One region of the Pseudoxanthomonas sp. USHLN014 genome, then DNA from elsewhere that is predicted to be linked to it. Evidence: predicted binding sites of a transcription regulator. Region 1 holds the regulator's gene; the other holds the start of a gene.
The links. Region 1 encodes FliA, which starts transcription of late flagellar genes. Its sites were predicted from a motif close to TAAAGTTTNNCNNNCNNNGGCCGATAA; they were not measured.
Positions count from the first base shown of each region.

Region 2: WFQ05_RS16935 (GGDEF domain-containing protein) is a predicted target of FliA. The motif match lies at 2,726-2,752, and genes of this name have one in related genera.

Region 1 covers NZ_JBBCKO010000007.1:36,772-46,746, reverse strand. Annotated here, with positions in the region: gene motD (flagellar motor protein MotD) at 1-188, opposite strand, end outside; gene WFQ05_RS13515 (flagellar motor protein) at 211-954, opposite strand; gene WFQ05_RS13510 (RNA polymerase sigma factor FliA) at 1,678-2,427, opposite strand; gene WFQ05_RS13505 (MinD/ParA family protein) at 2,424-3,272, opposite strand; gene flhF (flagellar biosynthesis protein FlhF) at 3,259-4,863, opposite strand; gene flhA (flagellar biosynthesis protein FlhA) at 5,296-7,341, opposite strand; gene flhB (flagellar biosynthesis protein FlhB) at 7,377-8,549, opposite strand; gene fliR (flagellar biosynthetic protein FliR) at 8,566-9,354, opposite strand; gene WFQ05_RS13480 (flagellar biosynthetic protein FliQ) at 9,374-9,643, opposite strand; gene WFQ05_RS13475 (DUF559 domain-containing protein) at 9,932-9,975, shown strand, end outside.
Region 2 covers NZ_JBBCKO010000010.1:113,270-123,244, forward strand. Annotated here, with positions in the region: gene gndA (NADP-dependent phosphogluconate dehydrogenase) at 191-1,603, shown strand; gene WFQ05_RS16930 (endonuclease/exonuclease/phosphatase family protein) at 1,829-2,671, shown strand; gene WFQ05_RS16935 (GGDEF domain-containing protein) at 2,793-4,421, shown strand; gene WFQ05_RS16940 (hypothetical protein) at 4,792-5,043, shown strand; gene WFQ05_RS16945 (VOC family protein) at 5,149-5,583, shown strand; gene WFQ05_RS16950 (glycoside hydrolase family 2 TIM barrel-domain containing protein) at 5,567-6,889, opposite strand; gene WFQ05_RS16955 (NAD(P)H-quinone oxidoreductase) at 6,998-7,978, opposite strand; gene WFQ05_RS16960 (GGDEF domain-containing protein) at 8,139-9,587, shown strand; gene WFQ05_RS16965 (DUF1456 family protein) at 9,790-9,975, shown strand, end outside.

The DNA.
Region 1 (9,975 bases):
ACCGAGCGCGGCGGGCCGCCGAACTCGGCGTTGAGCGCGTCGGACACCGCGCGGAACTTGCCCTCGTTGACCGAGGAGATCGCGTACATCACCACGAAGAAGGCCAGCAGCAACGTCATGAGGTCGCCCATGGGGATCGCCCAGGCCTCATGGTTGACGTGGTCTTCGTGCTGGTGCTTGCGCGCCATGGGGGGAGGTCGTCCTTGTGTTCTAGTGCGCCACGTAGACCGACAGTCGGGATTCGATGTTGCGCGGGTTTTCGCCCTGCGCGATGGCGATCAGGCCCTCGAGGATCATCTCACGGGACTCGTTCTGTTCGGCGATCAGCGCCTTGAGCTTGGCCGCCACCGGCAGGAACATCAGGTTGGCCATGCCGATGCCGTAGATGGTGGCGGTGAACGCCGCGCCGATGCCGTGGCCCAGCTTGGACGGGTCGGCGAGGTTCTTCATCACCGCGATCAGGCCCAGCACCGCGCCGATGATGCCCAGCGTGGGCGCGTAGATGCCCATGCCCTCGAACACCTTGGCCGCGGCGGTGTCGCGGGTCTGCTGGTGGTGCATGTCGGTCTCCAGCACGTTGCGGATCGACTCGGGCTCGATGCCGTCGACCACCATCTGCAGGCCCTTCTTGATGAAGGCGTCGTCCTGCTCCTTGACCTGCGCCTCGAGGCCGAGCAGGCCCTGCTTGCGCGCGGTGTTGGACCACTCGACGATCTTGGCCAGCACGCCGGCGCGGTCCTGCGCGGGCGGCATGAACACCCATTTGACCAGCTTGAAGGCCAGCAGGAAGGTAGACATATGGGTCTGCAGCATGATCGAGGCGAAGGTGCCGATAACCACGATCACGAACGCGGCCGGCGACCACAGGCTTTCGATGCCGGCGCCCTTGAGCACGCTGCCGAGCAGCAGCGCGACCAGCGCGAGAATGGCACCAACGAGGCTGAGCTTGTCCATGATCTGTATGACGGCCGCGCGCCGGATTCCTGAAGAGAGGTTTTTCGCACGCGGCGCGACAGGCGGGATGCGGCGCGCGCGATGCGCGCGCCTCATGCACCTGGGATGCGTTGCGGCTGACCCTGTGTTGCAAGATACGCGCCAGGCTCATGGCGCGGCTCCGCGATGGATCACTGTCGCGGCGTGATGCAGTGCGCGGTTTCTCGATGTGGCTGGAATCCGTGCGGTCCCTTTGCGCAGCGAGGGGAGTTGGGAGGCGGGGATCTTCTGGCTTACCGCGAAGAGCACCCCCAGCCCCTCAGTCGCTAGCCGCGACTTCGAGCTCCCCTTGGCCTGCGGCCAATGGGATGGGGCAGACCGCGCGCGGCCTTTCAAATGGCTGAGGCTATCGCTCCCGCGAAAGGCAGGAGCCGGCTTCGGGCTTTGCTGGGAGTGCCTTGCTGTCGTGGGAGCAACTATCTCTCAAATCTAGCGGCCGCCCGTCTGTAGAGCGGAGCTCGCTCCGCTGCTGTTGGTTCGGTTCGTGGGAAAGCCCTAGCGGAGCAAGCTCCGCTCTACAAGTGGGAGCCGCCATGGCGGCTCCCACCAGGCGATCAGCCCCTCCCCTTTCGCGTAGCGAAGGGGGAGGTTGGGAGGGGGTGCTTTTTAGCTCTCTAGCTCTTCAGCTTTGAGCTTTTCAGCTTCTAGCTCTTCGACTTTCAGCACCCCGCCAAACAGCCACCCTCAGTCGATCTCCGCCGGCTCGCGCTTCCATTCGCACAGGCGGGCGCGCAGGCGGATCACGGCCTGGCCGTGGATCTGGCAGACGCGCGATTCGCTGACCGACAGCACCGCGCCGATCTCGCGCAGGTTGAGCTCTTGTTCGTAGTACAGCGAGAGCACCATCGCCTCGCGCTCGGGCAGGCCGGCGATGGCCTCGGCCAGGGCATCGCGGAAGGCGGTCTGCTCGAAGGCGCGCGCCGGGGTGGCGCTGTCGGCGCCGGCCAGGCGCGCCTCGCCGTCGTGTTCGGCGATGTGCGCGTCCAGGCTGGTGAGCTGGCCGCGGGCCGCGTCCTCGACCAGGTGGTGGTACTCGTCCAGCGGGATCTGCATGACCGCCGCCACCTGCGCGGCGGTCGCGGCGCGGCCGGTGGCCTGCTCGACCTGGCGCACGGCCGAGACCATCTCGCGGTAGTTGCGGTGCACCGAGCGCGGGGTCCAGTCGCCGCGGCGCATCTCGTCGATCATCGCCCCGCGGATGCGGATGGAGGCGTAGGTCTCGAAGGTGGCGCCCTGGTCGTTCTGGAAATTCCGGGCCGCGTCGATCAGGCCCAGCATGCCGGCCTGGATCAGGTCGTCGATCTCCACGCTGGCCGGCAGGCGCGCGGCCAGGTGGTGGGCGATGCGGCGCACCAGTTCGCCGTGCCGCTCGACGATCTCGGCGGGCGAGCCCTGCTGGTGGGCGCGGTACTGGGCGGCGGCCATGAGGTTCATGCCGGGCTCCCTTGGGCGGGCTGGCCGACCAGGCGTTCGAGGAAGAATTCGACATGGCCGCGTGGGGCGGTGGGCTGCTGCCACTGGCGCGCGCGGCGGGCCATGTCGCGGAAGGCGATGGCCGAGGGCGCTGAGGGGAAGGCGTCCACGACGGCCTCCTGGCGCTGCACCGCGCGGCGCAGCCATTCATCGCGCGGCACCGCACCGAGATAGTTCAGGGTGATGTCCAGGAAGCGGCCGACCACGCGTTCGAGCTTGGCGAACAGCGCCGGGCCCTCGGTCGCATCGCCCACCTGGTTGGCCAGCACGTGCACGCGGCGCACGCCGCGGTCGCGGCCCAGGACCTTGATCAGCGCGTAGGCATCGGTCATGGAGGCCGGTTCGTCGCAGACCACCACCACCACGTCGTGCGCGGCCTGGCAGAAGGTCAGCACGCCATCGGCGATGCCGGCGGCGTTGTCGATCACCATCACGTCCAGCGGCACGTCCAGCTCGGAGAAGGCGTGGATCAGGCCGGTGTGCTCGGCCGGCGTCAGCTGGGCCATGTGCTGCTTGCCCGAGGCGGCCGGCACCACCAGCAGGCCCCCCGGGCCTTCCAGCAGCGTGTCGGCCAGCGTGCACTTGCCGGCGAACACATCGGCCAGGGTGAAGCGCGGGGACAGGCCCAGCATCACATCGGCATTGGCCAGGCCCAGGTCGGTATCCAGCAGCAGCGTGCGCTGGCCGGCGTTGACCATGGCCGCGGCCAGGTTGATCGAGGTCGTGGTCTTGCCCACGCCGCCCTTGCCGCTGGCCACGGCGATGACGCGGGGAATGCGCGGGGCGCGGGGATCAGGCGACTGCATGGCGGGTCTCGATGCCGTGGGTGGCCACATCGCTGCTGCGGCGCGCGCTTTCCATCGCCTGAGCGATGGCCAGGGCGTCGGCGGCGTCGATGTCGCTGTCGATGCGCTGGCCGTTGGTGGTGTAGGCGATGGGCATGGCGGTGCGCGCGGCCACCGACAGGGCGCTGCCCAGGTAGCCGGTCTCGTCCAGCTTGGTCAGGATCAGGCCTTCCGGCGCGGCCGGGCGGTAGCGGCGGATGACCTCGCCCATGTCCTGGGCGTGGCCGTTGGCCGGCAGCACCAGCAGGCTGCGCACCTTGGTGGTCGCGCGCAGCCACAGGATCTGGTTGAACAGCGCGCGGTCGGTCGGCGCGTAGCCGGTGGTGTCCACCAGCACCAGCGGATAGTCGGCCAGCTGCTCCAGCGCCAGCTGCAGGCCGCCGATGCCGCGCGCCTCGCACACGGTGATGCCGAGCTTGCGGCCGTAGGCCTGCAGCTGTTCGTGGGCGCCGGGGCGCTCGCAGTCGGTGGTGATCAGGGCCACGTCGCGGGCGCGGTGGCGGGCGGCGAAGCGCGCGGCCAGCTTGGCCGCGGTGGTGGTCTTGCCGGCGCCGGTGGGGCCGACCAGGGCGATCACGCCGCCCTCGTCGATGGTCTCGCTGGCGCAGATGCTGAGGCTGTCGGCCAGTTCGGCCAGCATCGCCGCGCTGACCTCGGCCAGCGTCAGGGACGGGTCCACGCGCAGGGCCACGGCCTGGGCCAGGGCCTGTTCGCAGCCGTAGCCGGTCAGGGCGTCGAAGGCGGCCGCGCGCGCCGGCGAGCCGCGCAGGCGTTCGAGCGAGAGCTGCTCCATCTGCGCCTCCATCAACGCGCGCATGCGGGCCATTTCCTCGCGCATGGCGACGATGGCCGGGTCGGTCTCGATGCCGGGCACCAGGGCCAGGGCGGGGCGGGCGGGTTCGGTCGGGGCCTCGGTGATCGGGGCGGCGGCCTCGGCCACCGGGGCGGCGGTGATCGGCTGCGCGGGGCGGGTCATGTCCAGGGTGACGGTGGCCTGGGCCTCGCTTTCGGCAAGGCGCGCGCGCAGGGCGGCGGCGAAATCCTGCACGTCGACCTGGGCGGCGGCTTCGGGTGCGGCGACGTGGACCTGGGCGGGCTCGGCGGCCGGCGCCGGTTCGGCGGGCTGGCCGAGCAGGCGCGCGCGGGCGCGTGCCAGCAGCGAGTCGGCGCCGTGCGTTGCGGGGCGGGCCTTGTCCATGACCGCGGCGAAGGCGGCGGCCGGATCGGGCCGCGCGCTCGGCGGCGGCGGTGCGGCGATCGGCTGGGCGGCGGCGACCGGCTGCGCCGGGATTCCGACGGATGCCGGGATCCCGGCGGGCAGCTGCTGCTGGGCCAGCGCCGACAGCGCGGCCGGGCTGGCATCGGCCGGGTCGGCGCCCGCCGCGCGCATGGCGCGGGCCAGCGCGGCCTGGTCGTACTCGGTGGCCGAGACCACTTCGATGCCGCCGGCCACCGGCCGGCTGGACAGGATCACCGCGTCCGGCCCCTGCGCGTCGCGGATCATCCGCAGCGCGGTGCGCATGTCGCTGGCAACGAAACTCTTGATGTTCATCGGGCGGTGGTCTCCTGCGCTGCCGGCCCTCCGGCATCACGCTTGGTTGGACTCATGCAGGAGTTGTGCCGTGGGTGGGGCGGGGATTGGGGATTCGGGATTCGGGATCGCGGGAAGCGTGAGCCCAAGTGTTCTGCCCCCTCCCTTGCGCGTAGCGCAGGGGAGGGTTGGGGAGGGGGGCTTTTCGCGCGTGGCCGGAGGAGAGCGAAGCAGCAACAGCAACAGCTGACCTCTCACCCCTCGGTCGCTAGCGCGACTTCGAGCTCCCTTGCGCTGCGCGCAAGGGCGGGGGCGGGTCATGCGGCTAGTGCGAACGTCGCTTGATTCCTGGATCTCGCCTCGATCACCAGTTCTTCTTGCCCACTTCTGACAAAGCTCTTAGCTTCGCCCGAATCCCGAATCCCGAATCCCGAATCCCGAATCCCGGCCTCCTCACCCCACCGCCCCCACCAGCCGCAACCGCTTGTCCTCCGGCACTTCCGAATAGGCCAGCACCGACAGCGAAGGCACGCTGTGGCGGACCAGGCGGGCGATGGCGGCGCGCACGTTGCCGGGGACCAGCAGCACGGCCGGTTCGCCCTTGCTCTCCTGCTGGGTCACGCACTGGCTCAGGTTCTGGTGGATGCGCTCGGCCAGGCCGGGTTCCAGGGCGCCGCCCTGGCCGCTGACCGAGTCCTGCATCACCCGCTCCAGCTGCGGGGCCAGGGTGAACACCGGCAGTTCGTCGGCCATGCCGTTGAGTTCCTGCACGATGAAGCGGCCCAGCGCCACGCGCACCGCGGCGGTCAGCTGCGCCGGGTCCTGGGTGTGGACGGCGTGCTCGAGCAGGGTCTCGACGATCTGGCGGATCTGGCGCAGCGGCACCTTGTCGGCCAGCAGCGACTGCAGCACCTTGGCCACCACCGACAGCGGCAGCAGTTTGGGCGTGAGGTCCTCGACCAGCTTGGCGTTGCCGCCGCGGCCCAGCGTGGCCAGCAGCTGCTGCACCTCTTCCAGGCCCAGCAGTTCGGCGGCACGCTCGCGGATCAGGTGCGACAGGTGGGTGGCCACCACGGTGGCCGCGTCGACCACGGTATAGCCCAGCGATTCGGCATGCGCGCGCTGGGCGGGCAGGATCCAGGTCGAATCCAGGCCGAAGGCCGGGTCCTTGCCGGGGATGCCGTCCAGCGCGCCGAACACGCGGCCCGGGTCCAGCGCCAGCTCGCGGTCGGGATGGATGTCGCCGGTGGCCAGCGGCACGCCGTGGACCAGCACGCGGTACTGGCCCGGTGCCAGCTCCAGGTTGTCGCGCACGTGCACGGCGGGAATCAGGAAGCCCAGGTCCTGGGTCAGCTTGCGGCGCACGCCCTTCAGGCGCGCCAGCAGTTCGCCGCCCTGGTTCTTGTCCACCAGCGCGATCAGCTTGTAGCCCACTTCCAGGGCCAGCGGCTCGACCGGGCGGATCTCGTCCCAGCTCAGCTCGGCATTGCCGGCCGGCGTGCTGGCGGCGGCCGCCGCGGCCGCGGCGTCTTCCTGCGGGGCGGCCAGGCGGCGCTTGTGCAGCTGCCAGGCCGCATAGCCCAGCACCGCCGCCAGGATCAGGAACGGCACGTTGGGCATGCCCGGGATGATGCCGATCAGGCCCAGCAGCAGCGCGGCGATGGTCAGCGCACGCTGATGACCGAAGACCTGCTTGGACACCGTGGCGCCCATGTCCTGCTCGCCGGTGGAGCGGGTCACCAGCATCGCCACGGCGGTGGCGATCAGCAGCGCCGGCAGCTGGGCGACCAGGCCGTCGCCGATGGCCAGCAGCGTGTAGGTGCGCAGCGCGTCGGCGAAGGACATGTCGTGCTGGAGCACGCCGATCAGCAGGCCGCCGACGATGTTGATCGCCAGGATCAGGATGCCGGCGATGGCGTCGCCGCGCACGAACTTGCTGGCGCCGTCCATCGAGCCGTAGAAGTCGGCCTCCTCGCGCACTTCCTGGCGGCGGGCCTTGGCCTCCTCGCGGGTCAGCAGGCCGGCGTTGAGGTCGGCGTCGATGGCCATCTGCTTGCCGGGCAGGGCGTCGAGGATGAAGCGCGCCGACACCTCGGAGATGCGCCCCGCGCCCTTGGTCACCACCACGAAGTTGACGATGGTCAGGATCGCGAACACCACGATGCCCACCGCGAAACTGCCGCCGATCACGAACTGGCCGAAGGACTCGATCACATGGCCGGCCGCGCCGGGGCCCTTGTGGCCGTGCAGCAGCACCACGCGCGTGGAGGCGACGTTCAGCGCCAGGCGCAGCAGGGTGACCAGCAGCAGCACGCTGGGGAAGATCGAGAACTCCAGCGGGCGGCGCACGTAGACCACCGCCAGCAGCACCACCAGGGACAGGGCGATGTTGATGGTGAACAGCCCGTCCAGCACGAACGGCGCCAGCGGCACGATGACCATGGCCAGCATGGCCACCACCACCAGCGGCGCGGCCGCGCCCGAGCGCACCGCGCCCATCAGCCCATCGACGGAGAACCGACCTTGCTGCGCACTCACGGTGACGGTTCCTTGGCGATGGCGCCGGCAGCGTGGGGGTCGTAATCCACCGCGCCCTCGGGGCCGGCGTCGAGCGGCGCCAGCGCCGGCATCGGGCCACGGCCCGGCGCCCAGGCGCGCAGCTGGTAGACGTAAGACAGCACTTGGGCAACGGCGGCGTAGAGCTTCACCGGGATTTCCTGATCGACCTGGGCCTGTCTGTACAAGGCGCGTGCCAGCGGCGGCGCCTCGACCACGGCGATGCGGTGGGCCTGGGCCAGTTCGCGGATGGCCAGGGCGGTCTCGTCCACGCCCTTGGCCACCACCACCGGCGCGCGCATGCCGGCGTCGGCCTTGTATTTGAGCGCCACCGCGTAGTGGGTGGGGTTCATCAGGATCACATCGGCGGTGGGCACCGCCTCCATCATCCGGCGCTTGGACATCTGCATGGCGACCTGGCGCACGCGCGCCTTGACCTCCTGGTTGCCCTCGGCCTCCTTGAACTCGTCCTTGATCTCCTGCTTGGTCATCTTCAGCCGCGCGCGGTGCTGGTAGTGCTGCCAGGGCACGTCCAGCAGGGCCAGCGCGCCCAGCGCGCCGATCATCGCCAGCAGGGTGGACATGGCCATCTGCACGCCGCCGGCCACCGACTGCTCCAACGAGGCCTGCGGCATGCCTAGCAGCGCCTTGAAGGCGCGGTAGACCATCCAGGTGCCGATGCCGCCGATCAGGCCCACGCGCAGCAGCGAGCGCAGCAGCTCGGCCAGGCTCTCCTTGCCCCACATGCGGCCGAGGCCGGTCATCGGATTGAGCCGGCTGAAATCCGGCTTGAGCGCCTGGCTGGTGAAACGCAGGCTGCCCATGATCGCCGGTGCGATCAGGCAGGCCGCCAGCGCGGCGGCCAACAGCGGCAGCATCGGCTTGAACAGCGCCACGGCCAGCGAGGCGGCGTGCGGCAGCAGGCGCTCGGGCGCGTCGAGCATGGCCCGGTCCAGCTGCAGCGCCCCGCGCATCCAGTCGCGGCTGACCGCGCCGATGTGGCCGGCGCTGGCTTTGAGCGCGATGACCGCACAGCCCAGCACCGCCACGTTGGCCAGCTCGCGCGAGCGCGGCACGTTGCCCTTCTCGCGGGCCTCGCGCAGGCGTTTTTCGGTGGGTAATTCGGTGCGGTCTTCCTGGTCTTCGCTCATCGTCCTGCGCTCCTGGTCAGCCCGTGATCGCGCGGGCGGCGGCGAAGGCCTGGTCGAACAGCGCCTGCACCGGGGCCTGCAGCTGGCGTGCCAGCAGCATCAGCAGCACCAGGCCGACCAGCAGCGAGACCGGCAGGCCGATCTGCATGGGGTTGAGCTGCTGGGCGGCGCGCGAGAGCACGCCGAAGGCGATGTTCACCGCCAGCAGCGCCATGATCACCGGCAGCGCCAGCAGCACCCCGGCGCGCAGCGCGGCGCCGAAGAAGTCCGGCACCGCCGACAGCACCGCATGCGGATCGGGCAGGGCCGCGCCGATGGGCAGGCTGGCATAGCTGCCGGCCAGCAGGTTGATCAGCGCCAGGTGCCCGTCGAAGCTGAAGAACAGGAGCGAGAACACCAGGAAGAACCACTGCGAGAGCACCGGCGAGGACGCGCCGGACAGCGGGTCGGCCATGGTCGCGAACGACAGGCCCATGCCCTGGGAGACCAATTCGCCGGCCAGCTGCCCGGCCTCGAAGGCCAGGCGCAGCACCAGGCCGATGGCGAGGCCCACGGTGAACTCGCGCAGCACGCCCAGCACCGTGGCCGAATCGATCGCCAGCGGCGGCGCGGCGGGCAGCACCGTGGACAGCGTGGCCGACAGCGCCACCACCAGGATCAGGCGCACACGCGCCGGCAGCGTGCGCCCGCCGATCACCGGCAGCACCTGGAACGCCGCGCCGATGCGCAGCCCATGCCACAGCACCGTGGCCAGCAGGCCGAACAGGTCCACGCCGGTGGACGTGGTCAGGGTGACGGCATCCATCGTCGCGCGCCTTGAGGCTTCAGCCGATCAGCTGCGGGATGCGGTGGAACAGGTCGATGGTGAAGGCGGTCAGACGCCCCAGCAGGAAGTTGCCCGCGATCGCCAGCGTGGCCACCAGCGCCAGCGCCTTGACCACGAAGGCGATGGTGGCCTCGTTGATCTGCGTGGCCGCCTGCACGATGCCCACCACCACGCCGACCACCAGCACCATCAGTAGCGGCGGTGCGCCCAGGACCAGGGCGATTTCCAGGCCGCGGGAGATTTCGGTGAGGGCGGTTTCAGGGGTCATGGCCGTATCGGGCAAAGCGCGTCGGGTGCCGGGTTTCCGGCGAATGCCGGCAAGGCTGCAAGGCGCGTGCCTGGAGCCCAGGAGCAAAAGCTAACCCCTCCCCAGCCCTCCCCTTGGCCTACGGCCAAAGGGAGGGGGCAGGTCATGAGCTCAGCCTGAAACCGCACGGCCGTGCTTTTGCCCCCTCCCTTTCGCGCAGCGAAGGGGAGGGCTGGGGAGGGGTGAGCTTTTCCGCTTTTTCGCATTTCCTACGTCGCATTCTGTAGCGACCATCCAAGGAGCTCAGGCATGGATGCCTTGCGCCACCGCGCACGCCAGCTGCGCAACGCGCC
Region 2 (9,975 bases), on a different contig from region 1:
CCGGATTGAAGCCGTGCTGAAACCGGCCACGGCCTGTCCGCATGGTCACCGCCGCGAGAGCGCGCGGTCGGTTTGGCCTCGGCGGGCACCGCGGTTGCGCGCGCGGCGCGGTGCAGACATGCATCGCCTGACGCGCTCGTTATCATGCGCGCCCCCTTCCTGCAGTGCCGTCCAGGCAATCGGAGCGCATATGAGCAAGCAACCCATTGGCGTGGTCGGCATGGCGGTCATGGGCCGCAACCTGGCGTTGAACATCGCCAGCCGCGGGCACAAGGTCTCGATCTTCAACCGCAGCCGCGAGAAGACCGACGAGGTGATGGCCGAACATCCGGATGCCGGCCTGGTGCCGAGCTATACGCTGGCCGAGTTCGTCGAATCGCTGGAAACCCCGCGCCGCATCCTGCTGATGGTCAAGGCCGGCGCCGGCACCGATGCGGTCATCGCCGAACTCAAGCCGCTGCTGGCCAAGGGCGACGTGCTGATCGACGGCGGCAACACCTTCTTCCAGGACACGCGCCGGCGCAACGATGAGCTGGCCCAGGCCGGTCTGCATTTCATCGGCACCGGCGTGTCCGGCGGCGAGGAAGGTGCGCTCAAGGGGCCCTCGATCATGCCCGGCGGTCCGAAGGACGCCTACGACCTGGTTGCCCCGATCCTCAACGAGATCGCCGCCAAGGCCGAGGACGGCACGCCGTGCGTGGCCTACATCGGCCCGGACGGCGCTGGCCATTACATCAAGATGGTCCACAACGGCATCGAGTACGGCGACATGCAGCTGATCGCCGAGAGCTATGCCGTGCTCAAGCACGTGCTCGGCCTGTCCAACGCCGAGCTGGCCGACACCTACGCGCAGTGGAACCAGGGCGAGCTGGACAGCTACCTGATCGAGATCACCGCCACGATCCTGCGCAAGCGCGACGATCGCGGCGAGGGCGATCTGGTCGACAAGGTGCTCGACCGCGCCGCGCAGAAGGGCACGGGCAAGTGGACCAGCCAGAGCGCGCTGGACCTGGGCACGCCGCTGCCGCTGATCACCGAGTCGGTGTTCGCCCGCGTGCTGTCGGCGCTGAAGGACGAGCGCGTGGCAGCCGCCAGGATCCTGGCCGGGCCGGATGCGCCCGCGTTCGACGGCGATCGCGCGGCCTTCGTCGAGGCGGTGCGCAAGGCGCTGTACCTGAGCAAGATCGTGTCCTATGCGCAGGGCTTCGCGCAGATGCGCGCGGCCTCGGACGAATACGGCTGGGACCTGCAATACGGCCAGATCGCCAGCATCTTCCGCGCCGGCTGCATCATCCGCGCGCGCTTCCTGCAGAAGATCACCGACGCCTACGCGGCCGACGCCAGGCTGGCCAACCTGCTGCTGGCGCCGTATTTCCAGAAGATCGCCGCCGACTACCAGGGCGCGCTGCGCGAGGTGGTGGCCACGGCGGTCAAGGCCGGCATCCCGGTGCCGTGCTTCGCCTCGGCCATCGCCTATTACGACGGCTACCGCAGCGCGCGCCTGCCGGCCAACCTGATCCAGGCCCAGCGCGACTTCTTCGGCGCGCACACCTTCGAGCGCGTCGATGCGCCGGGCAGCTTCCACGCCAGCTGGGGCGCGTGATCGGCGCGCCAGTGCGGCGGGTCGGCGAATATGTGATGCAGTTCAATAAATCGCGGACTGCCTGCCGGAGGTAGGCCTTCGCCTTGCGACTTTCGCCGCGTTTCGCGCGGCGCGCGTTTGCCGGACCATGACGCCCGTCGCGTTGCCTGCTCCGGTCCCATGCCCCTGTCCCGTCTGCTGCCTCCCGCCTTCCGCCTGCTGCTCGCACGTCATCGCCAGGCGCGCATGCTGCTCCTGCTGCTCATCGGCCTGCCGCTGGCGCAGGCCTTCGCCGCCGCGCCGGCCACGCTGAAGGTGATGAGCTTCAACGTGCGCACGCCGGCGGACACCAACGAGAACCGCTGGGAGAACCGCCGCGACCTGCTCGCGCGCGTGGTCACCGAGCAGGCGCCGGACGTGATGGGCACCCAGGAGCTGGTCACGCGCCAGGCCGACGATCTGGCCGCGCGCCTGCCGCAGTACGCCTGGTTCGGCCAGGGCCGGCGCGGCGGCGACGAGGACGAGCACATGGGCGTGTTCTATCGCAAGGACGCGCTCAAGGTGCTGGATTCGGGCAACTTCTGGCTGTCCGACACGCCGGAGGTGCCGGGCAGCATCAGCTGGGGCCATCCGCTGCCGCGCATGGTGACCTGGGCGCGCTTCGAGCGGATCGCCGATGGGCGCACCTTCGTGCTCTACAACACCCACTTCCCCTACCGCGACCAGGACGAGGCCGCGCGGGTGAAGTGCGCGCAGCTGATCGCGCAGCGGCTCAAGGCGCTGCCGGCCGACGAGCCGATCGTGCTGACCGGCGACTTCAACACCACGCCGGACTCCGCGCCGCACGCCACCCTGACCACGCTGCTGCATGACAGCTGGGAAACGGCGCCCTCGCACAGCGGGCCGGACCGCACGTTCCACGACTTCACCGGCACGCCGGACAAGCGCATCGACTGGATCCTCTACCGCGGCCTGCAGCCGCTGACGGTGGCCACGCTGACCGACCACGACGGTGCGCGCTATCCGTCCGATCACTTCCCGGTGGTGGCGACCTTCGCCTTCCCGGCGCGGGCCGCCGCCAAGCCCTGAGCGAAGCCCGGCCGGCCTGACCGGGCCGGCGCGCACACGGATCGCACGCCGGACTGCAGATCGGCTGGCGCCAGCCGATACCATGGTCGTCCGCCGCGTGGCGGCGCTTATTGCCAAGCCCATGACCTCCGACCTGGCGTCGCGTCTTTCCCGGCTGCTGTGCCTGGTCCTGCTGTTGGTCCTCGGGCTGGCCGCCTGCGCGCCGGCGTCGCAGCCGCGGGCCTTCGTGGTGTCCGGCCAGCCGGCGCTGGCCGAGGAACACATCGATCCCTGCCGCCACCAGCACCGCCCCGGCCATGTGCGCATTCCGCTGGCGCCGCCCGTCGGCGGTTGGCCGGGCACGCCGCAGGCGGCGCTGGCGATGAACATCTACCAGGGGCAGGTGGAGATCCGCCACGGCACGCGCGAGCGCTGCGGCACGCCGCTGGACGCGCGCACGCTGGACTCGCGCTTCCGCACCGGCATGGGCACGGTGCTGGTGCCGCCGCGCGGCAACCTGCAGCCGATCGAGGTCGAGTTCGACCAGGCGGCGCTGCCGCTGTGGCGGCCGATCGTGATGCTGGGCGAACCGGCCGTGGTGCAGCGCCAGGACACGCTGCGCTTCTCGATGCGGGTGGCCTGCCTGGCGGTGGTGCTGTCGCTGGTGCTGTCCTGCCTGCTCACCTTCATCGCCACGCGCGAGCGCGCTTTCTTGTCCGCGGCGATCGGCGCGGTGACCTTTGCGTTGTGGATCGCCCTGCTGTCCGGGCTGTGGACCTATCCGCGGCCCTGGTTGCCGCTGGACGAGGCGTTGGCGCTGCGGCTGATCGCCGCCCTGCCGACGGCGATGATCGGCCTGACCCTGCGCATGCTGCGCGATCCGGGCAAGGCCTCGTCGCGCGTGTATCGGCTCGCCGGCGTGGTCTCGGTGGCGTTCCTGCTGCTGTCGGCGGTGGTGCTGGTGCTGCCCGAGGCGGCCCTGCGGACCATCTGGCTGCTCGATGGCGTCGGCTTCGTGGCGCTGTGCGTGCTGCTGGCCGCACGCGCGGTGCTGGCGCTGGTCCGCCGGCAGCCCGGCGGGATGATCACGCTGGCATGCCTGGCGCCACTGCTGCTCGCCACGGGGCTGGAGCTGTTCGCGCCTACCCTTCTGGCGTTGTGGGAAGTGGAGACGCTGATGGTGACCGGCGTCTGGCTCGGCCTGACCGCCAGCATGGCCTTGACCCTGCGCCTGGGCAGCCTGCGTCAGCAGCGCGATCAGATGCGCCTGCTGGCGCAGACCGACGCGCTGACCGGGCTGCCCAACCGCCGGGCGGCGCTGGAACGGCTGGCCCAGGCGCGCGCCGGCGCCCAGCAGGAGGGCCGACTGTTGACGGTCTGCTTCCTGGACATCGACCACTTCAAGGACATCAACGACCGCTACGGCCATGACGTGGGCGACCGCGTGCTGGAGCGCGTGGCGGCGACCCTGCGCGCGGTGTTCCGTGGCCAGGACTATGTCGCGCGGATGGGCGGCGAGGAGTTCCTGGTCATGCTGCCCGACGCCGAGCCGGCGCATGCCCTGCGGCGCATCGACGCGCTGCGCGAACCGCTCGATGCGATCGCCCGGGATCTGGGACTGCCCGAGCTGCGCGTCACGCTCAGCACCGGCATCACCGGGCTGCTGCCGCAGGACCGCGACACGCGCGGCCTGCTGCAGCGCGCCGACGCGGCCATGTATGCCGCCAAGCGCGCCGGGCGCGATCGGGCGACGCTGGCAGAGGTCGGCTAGGCGCCGCCAACTGCGCCGCCACGGCGGCGTGAATCGCTTGACCTGACAGGCAGTCGCGCGGAGGCGGTCGCGGGTTGCCGTGAGGCTCGGGTGCTCGTCAGAGCCTCGCCCGTCGGCCGGATGGCGACCGCTGGCGGCGGTGCCGAAGGGGCAGATCGAGGGTGGCGAAGCGAGCGACGCAAAAAACGGCGGGTGGGACGCGATTCAGCACCTCTGTCGCGAACGTCGGCCAACGTCGCATGATGGTGTCGCGTCGGAGTGAAGTCTGGATGACGGTTCGGGCTCCGGCGGGGTTCGTGAGAATGCCTGAACAGGCTGGTCGGCCGCGGTCTGTACCGTGGTCGCCAGCGCTCAACACAAGGAGAGTGCAATGGCTTTTTTCCATCTCTATGGACGCAATACCGAACGGCTGTACTTCGTCACCTCGGGCGACGACACCATCTGCGTGACGGCCGATGGCACGGCGTCGCTGTGCCACGACGCCGACCTGCTGACCATGCGCTGCGCGCCGGTGTCGCATCTGGAAGACAACCCGGTCGCGCTGGCCGCGTGCCGCGCCGCGGTCGCCTACGCCAAGGCCAACGGGCTGGAGATCGACGCCTCCGACGCGTTCTACGAATGAGCGCGACGCGGTGGGTGCTGTCCTGGCCGTCAGCGGCGTGACGGGCCCGCCGCGGTGGCAGTGCTAAAACCTTGGGTCGACTTCAACCGCAGCCGGAGCGCTCCCATGGAAACGCAGGAACTCTTCCGCGGCCGCCTGATCGACCACCTGCATCTGGTCGTGCGCGACCTGCATGCCAGCCAGGACTTCTACAGCGCCGTGCTCGGCGCGCTGGGCATCCCCATCGGCGGCACCGGGCCGGGCTTCTTCTGGGCGGACGAGCTGTTCGTCTCCAGCGCCGACAGCCCAGCGGCCACCGGCGAACTCACCGGACGCCATCATCTGGCCTTCCAGGCGCGCGATGCGGCCATGGTCGATGCCTTCCACAAGGTCGCCCTGGCCCACGGCGGCCGCGACCACGGCGCGCCCGGGCTGCGGCCTTATCACCCGGGGTATTACGCGGCCTTCGTCCTCGACCCCGATGGCAACAACATCGAGGCGGTCTTCCACGGCCCGGCCGAACGCAGCGCCGAGGCGGTGCGGATCACTTTTCCGCAGTGAGCTCGACCCGGAACGGCAGGTTGGCGGTGGCCGAATGTCCCTGGCCATCACGGACCTCGACGAACAGCCGGTAGTTGCCGGGCGCCTGCGGTGCGACCAGGCGCATCGCGCCGTTGGCCGTGTCGCTGATGGCCACATCGACCTGGGCGGGGACGGTTTCCGGATCGCCGCCGACACTGGTGGCCTGGCTCTCGCGCAGGACGGTCCAGCGATAGTCCAGGGCATCGCCATCGGGATCCTGCGCGGGCGCCGACGCGGTATGCGCGCTGCCCGGCGCCAGGGTGACGCTGGCGCGCGCGCCCTGCCCATCGATCGTCGGCGCCTGGATCGACGGCGCACGGTTGCGCGGCCAGTGGCCGGTCCACAGCCACTGCAAGGTATCCACCGCCGGCGTGGTGGTGCCGTCCGGCAGGAACAGGCCATACCAGGTCGGCGTGCGCTCCTGCTTCTGGCCCCACAGGAACACGAACGACCCCAGCCCCTGACGCGTGTCCGCCTGGATGACCTGGCGGTAGCGCTGCGCCAGCAGCCGCGCCTTGTCGGTGGACGTGTCCTCGATCGGCGCGCCCCAGGCGGTGAGCGGGCTCTCCCAATGGCCGGTCGGTCCCCATTCGGTGACGAGATAAGGGCCGGTCCACTGGCTCTGGCGAAGCTTCTCCGGCAGCCGGTCGAGGTCGCCGTAGAGCTGGATGCCGATCAGGTCCAGCGCGGGCGCGCGCGCCTTGATCGCCTCGACCAGCGGCTTGTCCAGGCCCGCCACGGTGGTCATCACCGGATGATTCGGATCGATCCGGTGAATCATGTCGGCCAGCGCGCCCACGGCGTTCCAGACGCGCGGGTTGGTCGATTCCAGGTTCAGCTCATTGCCGACCACCCACATCAGCACGGCGGGATGGTCCTTCCAGGCGAGCACCTCGCCGCGGATGCGCGCGCGCTGTGCCTCCACGGCGCCGGCGTCGGCGTAATCGAACCCATGCCGCTCGCGCGCGACCTCGATGCCCATCGCCACCTTCAGGCCCTTGGCCTGCGCGTGGTCCAGCATCGCCTTCACCCGGGCGGTGTCGGCGCCGGTCTGCCAGGTGCGGAAGGCATTGCCACCGCGCGCGGCCAGCGCATCCTGCTCGCGCGCGTCGCCGCGCATGCCGGCGCCGCGGACGTAGAACGGTTGGCCGTCCACCAGCAGCACGAAGCCTTCCGGCCGCTCGACGATCCGCACCTGCGCCGGCCGTTCGGCCCGCGCCTGGGCCTGCGCCAGCGGCACACTCGCCAGCAACAGCGCCAACACCCACCCCCTGCCTACCCGCATGCCCCGCTCCTCAGTGCAGGCACCGCACGCCATGCAGCGTGGGCGCATTCGAATCGGTGGGGGATGGCGATGATGCCACGTCGCGTGCGGGCCGAAGCGGCGACCGGATCACGCCATCGTCAGCACGACCTTGCCCAGATGCTGGCCGGCTTCGAGATAGGCATGCGCCTGCGCGGCCTGCTCCAGCGGGAAGGTGCGGTCGACCAGCACCTTCACCTGACCCTGCGCGATCCACGGCCAGACGCGGCGCTCGATCTCGGCCGCCAGGCGGCCCTTCTCTTCCGCGCTGCGCGGGCGCAGGGTCGAGCCGGTCAGCACGGCCTGGCGTCGCATCAGCTCCATGATCGGCACTTCCAGCGTGCCGCCGCCTTGGGCGGCGATGTAGACGATGCGGCCGCGCGGGTTGAGCACCGCCAGCGTGTCGGCGAACACGCTGGCGCCGACCATGTCCAGGGACACATCGACGCCGCCGGCCGCCTTGGCCGCCTCGACGAACGAACCGGCGCGGGTGTCCACCGCGATGTCGGCGCCCAGCGTGCGGGCCTGCGCGGCCTTGTCCGCGCCGCGCGCGGTGGCCAGCACCTGCGCGCCGGCGGCCTTGGCCATCTGGATCGCCATCACGCCGATGCCCGAGGTGGCCCCGTGCAGCAGCAGCCGTTCGCCGGCCTTGAGCTGGCCATGCTCGAACACGTTGGCGAACACGGTGAACACCGTCTCCGGCAGCGCCGCGGCATGGACGAAGTCGCAGCCTTCCGGCAGCGGCAGCACCTGACGCGCGTCCACCGCCACGTACTGCGCATAGCCGCCGCCGGCCAGCAGCGCACACACGCGATCGCCAGGCTGCCAGCGGCCGGCGCCCGTGACGACCTCGCCGGCCACTTCCAGCCCCAGCGTCTCCGGCGCGCCGGGCGGCGGCGGATAGTGGCCCTGACGCTGCAGCAGGTCCGGCCGGTTGATGCCGGCGGCATGCACGCGGATCAGCACCTTGCCTTCGCCCGCCACCGGGCGCGGCACCTGCACCGGATGCAGCGCGTCGGCCGCGCCCTTGCCGTCGCGGATGGCGATGGCGGTCATCGTGGAATCGGGCATGCAGACACCTGTGCGGACTCGGGGGGCGGCCATGCTAAGCCCGCGGCGGCGACGGGCGCGTCTGCGCGATGGGACGCTGCATCGTGTCTGGCGCACCGGCTTGTGAGCCGCGCTCGCGGCCGCGTATGGTGAGGCCAAGGGAGGACCCGACGGCGTGCGCATGCTGCCCTGGCTATATCTGTTGATCCACGCGGCGGCGATGTGGGCACTACCCGCCCATGCCGAGGCGGTGTCGTTCGCGTTCCTGCTCGGCGCGCCGCTGCTGGCCGCGGCCGCCTGCCTGTGGCGCAGCCGACGCAACGTGGCGGCCAGCGGCTGGATCGCGCTGGCGATCGGCCTGCTGCTGTGGGCCGGTGGCATGGGCGTCAACATGCTGCAGACCACGGTACTGGGCAACGCCTCGTCCACCTCCGGTGCCAGCGTCCTGCTGTACGTGCTCTACGGAGTGCCGCTCACCTTCGTCCTGGCCAGTCATCAGGGCGAAGGGTGGCCGCTGCGCCTGCTCGATGCGCTGATGGCGATCGCGCTGGGCCTGCTGTTCTTCGTCCACACCTTCACCTTCGCCACCTTGAGCAGCGCCAGCGAGGATGGGCTGGACCGGCTGGCCCTGATGCTGGACGTGGAGAACGCCTTCATCGCCGTCTTCTCGGTGCTGCGCTGGCTGGCCGCCGGCACCGCGGCCCAGCGCCATTTCCATGGCAGCCAGGCCGCCTTCGCCTGGGTCTATCTGGGCGTGGCGGCCTACATCAACCACGGCGAACCCGCGGACGGCCAGTTCGGGGCGTTGTGGGATCTGCTGATCGACGTGCCGTTCCTGCTGCTGGTGTCGCTGGCGCTGCGCCCGGTACCCGATGCGCGTCCCGACTGGCAGCTGCCGCGGCTGGCCTCGATCGTACGCGCCGGCAGCCCGCTGCTGCTGCCCATCAGCGTGCTGGTCACCTCGGCGATGATCGTCGGCGGGCATCCGCGCTGGGCGATCGGCGGCTTCGTGTTCGCGCTGCTGGGCTATGGCGCGCGCAGCGTGCTGCTGCAGCTGCGCGCCATGACCGAACGCGAGGAGCTGCGTGCGCTGGCGCGCGTGGACACGCTGACCGGGCTGGCCAACCGCCGCGAGTTCGATGCCGCCCTGAGCCGCGAATGGCAGCGCGCGCGCCGCTCCGGCGAGCCGCTGGCGCTGCTGATGATCGACATCGATCACTTCAAGCGCCTCAACGACGCCTTCGGCCACCAGGTCGGCGATGCCCATCTGCGCGCGGTCGCGCAGACCCTGGCCGCAGGCTGCACGCGCGCGCTGGACGTGGTGGCGCGCTATGGCGGCGAGGAGTTCGCGGTGATCCTGCCATCCACCGATGCGCCGGCCGCCCAGGCCATGGCCGAGGCGCTGCGCGCCGCTGTCGAACAGCGCCGATTGAACGCGCCCGAGCCCGGGCCCTACGTCACCGTCAGCGTCGGGGTCGGCGCGACGTGGCAGGTCGAGGGCCCGGATCCCGCGCCGCTGCTGGAAGCGACCGATGCGGCGCTGTACGACGCCAAGCGGGCCGGGCGCAACCGCCTGGCGTTTCGGGCGCTGGGGCCGCTTTCGGGGCCGGTGCCCGCGGGCCAGGGGTGACGGGCGCCGTTGTCCAGGGGAACCGGGAGCTGGTGCGTCCCGCGCTCAGTGCGAACGTCCATGGGTTCCCGCGTTCGCGGAACGACGGGGGTTGGATGGGTGGCCTCGCTGTTGCGCGGCCGAGGCGAGTGACGAGCGGGTCCGCGCGAGGACGTAAAATGCGCGATTGCCGCACACGCGGCGTTGCTGCCGAGCCCCACCCATGATCACCAACGACGTCCTGCGCAGCGTGCGCTACATGCTCGATCTGAGCGAGCCCAAACTCATCGAGATCGCACAGCTGGCCGACCCGGCCTTCTCCATCGATCGCGCGCAGCTGCAGGCCGCGCTGAAGAAGGAGGACGAGGAAGGCTTCGCGCCGTGCAGCGATGCGCTGCTGGCGCACGTG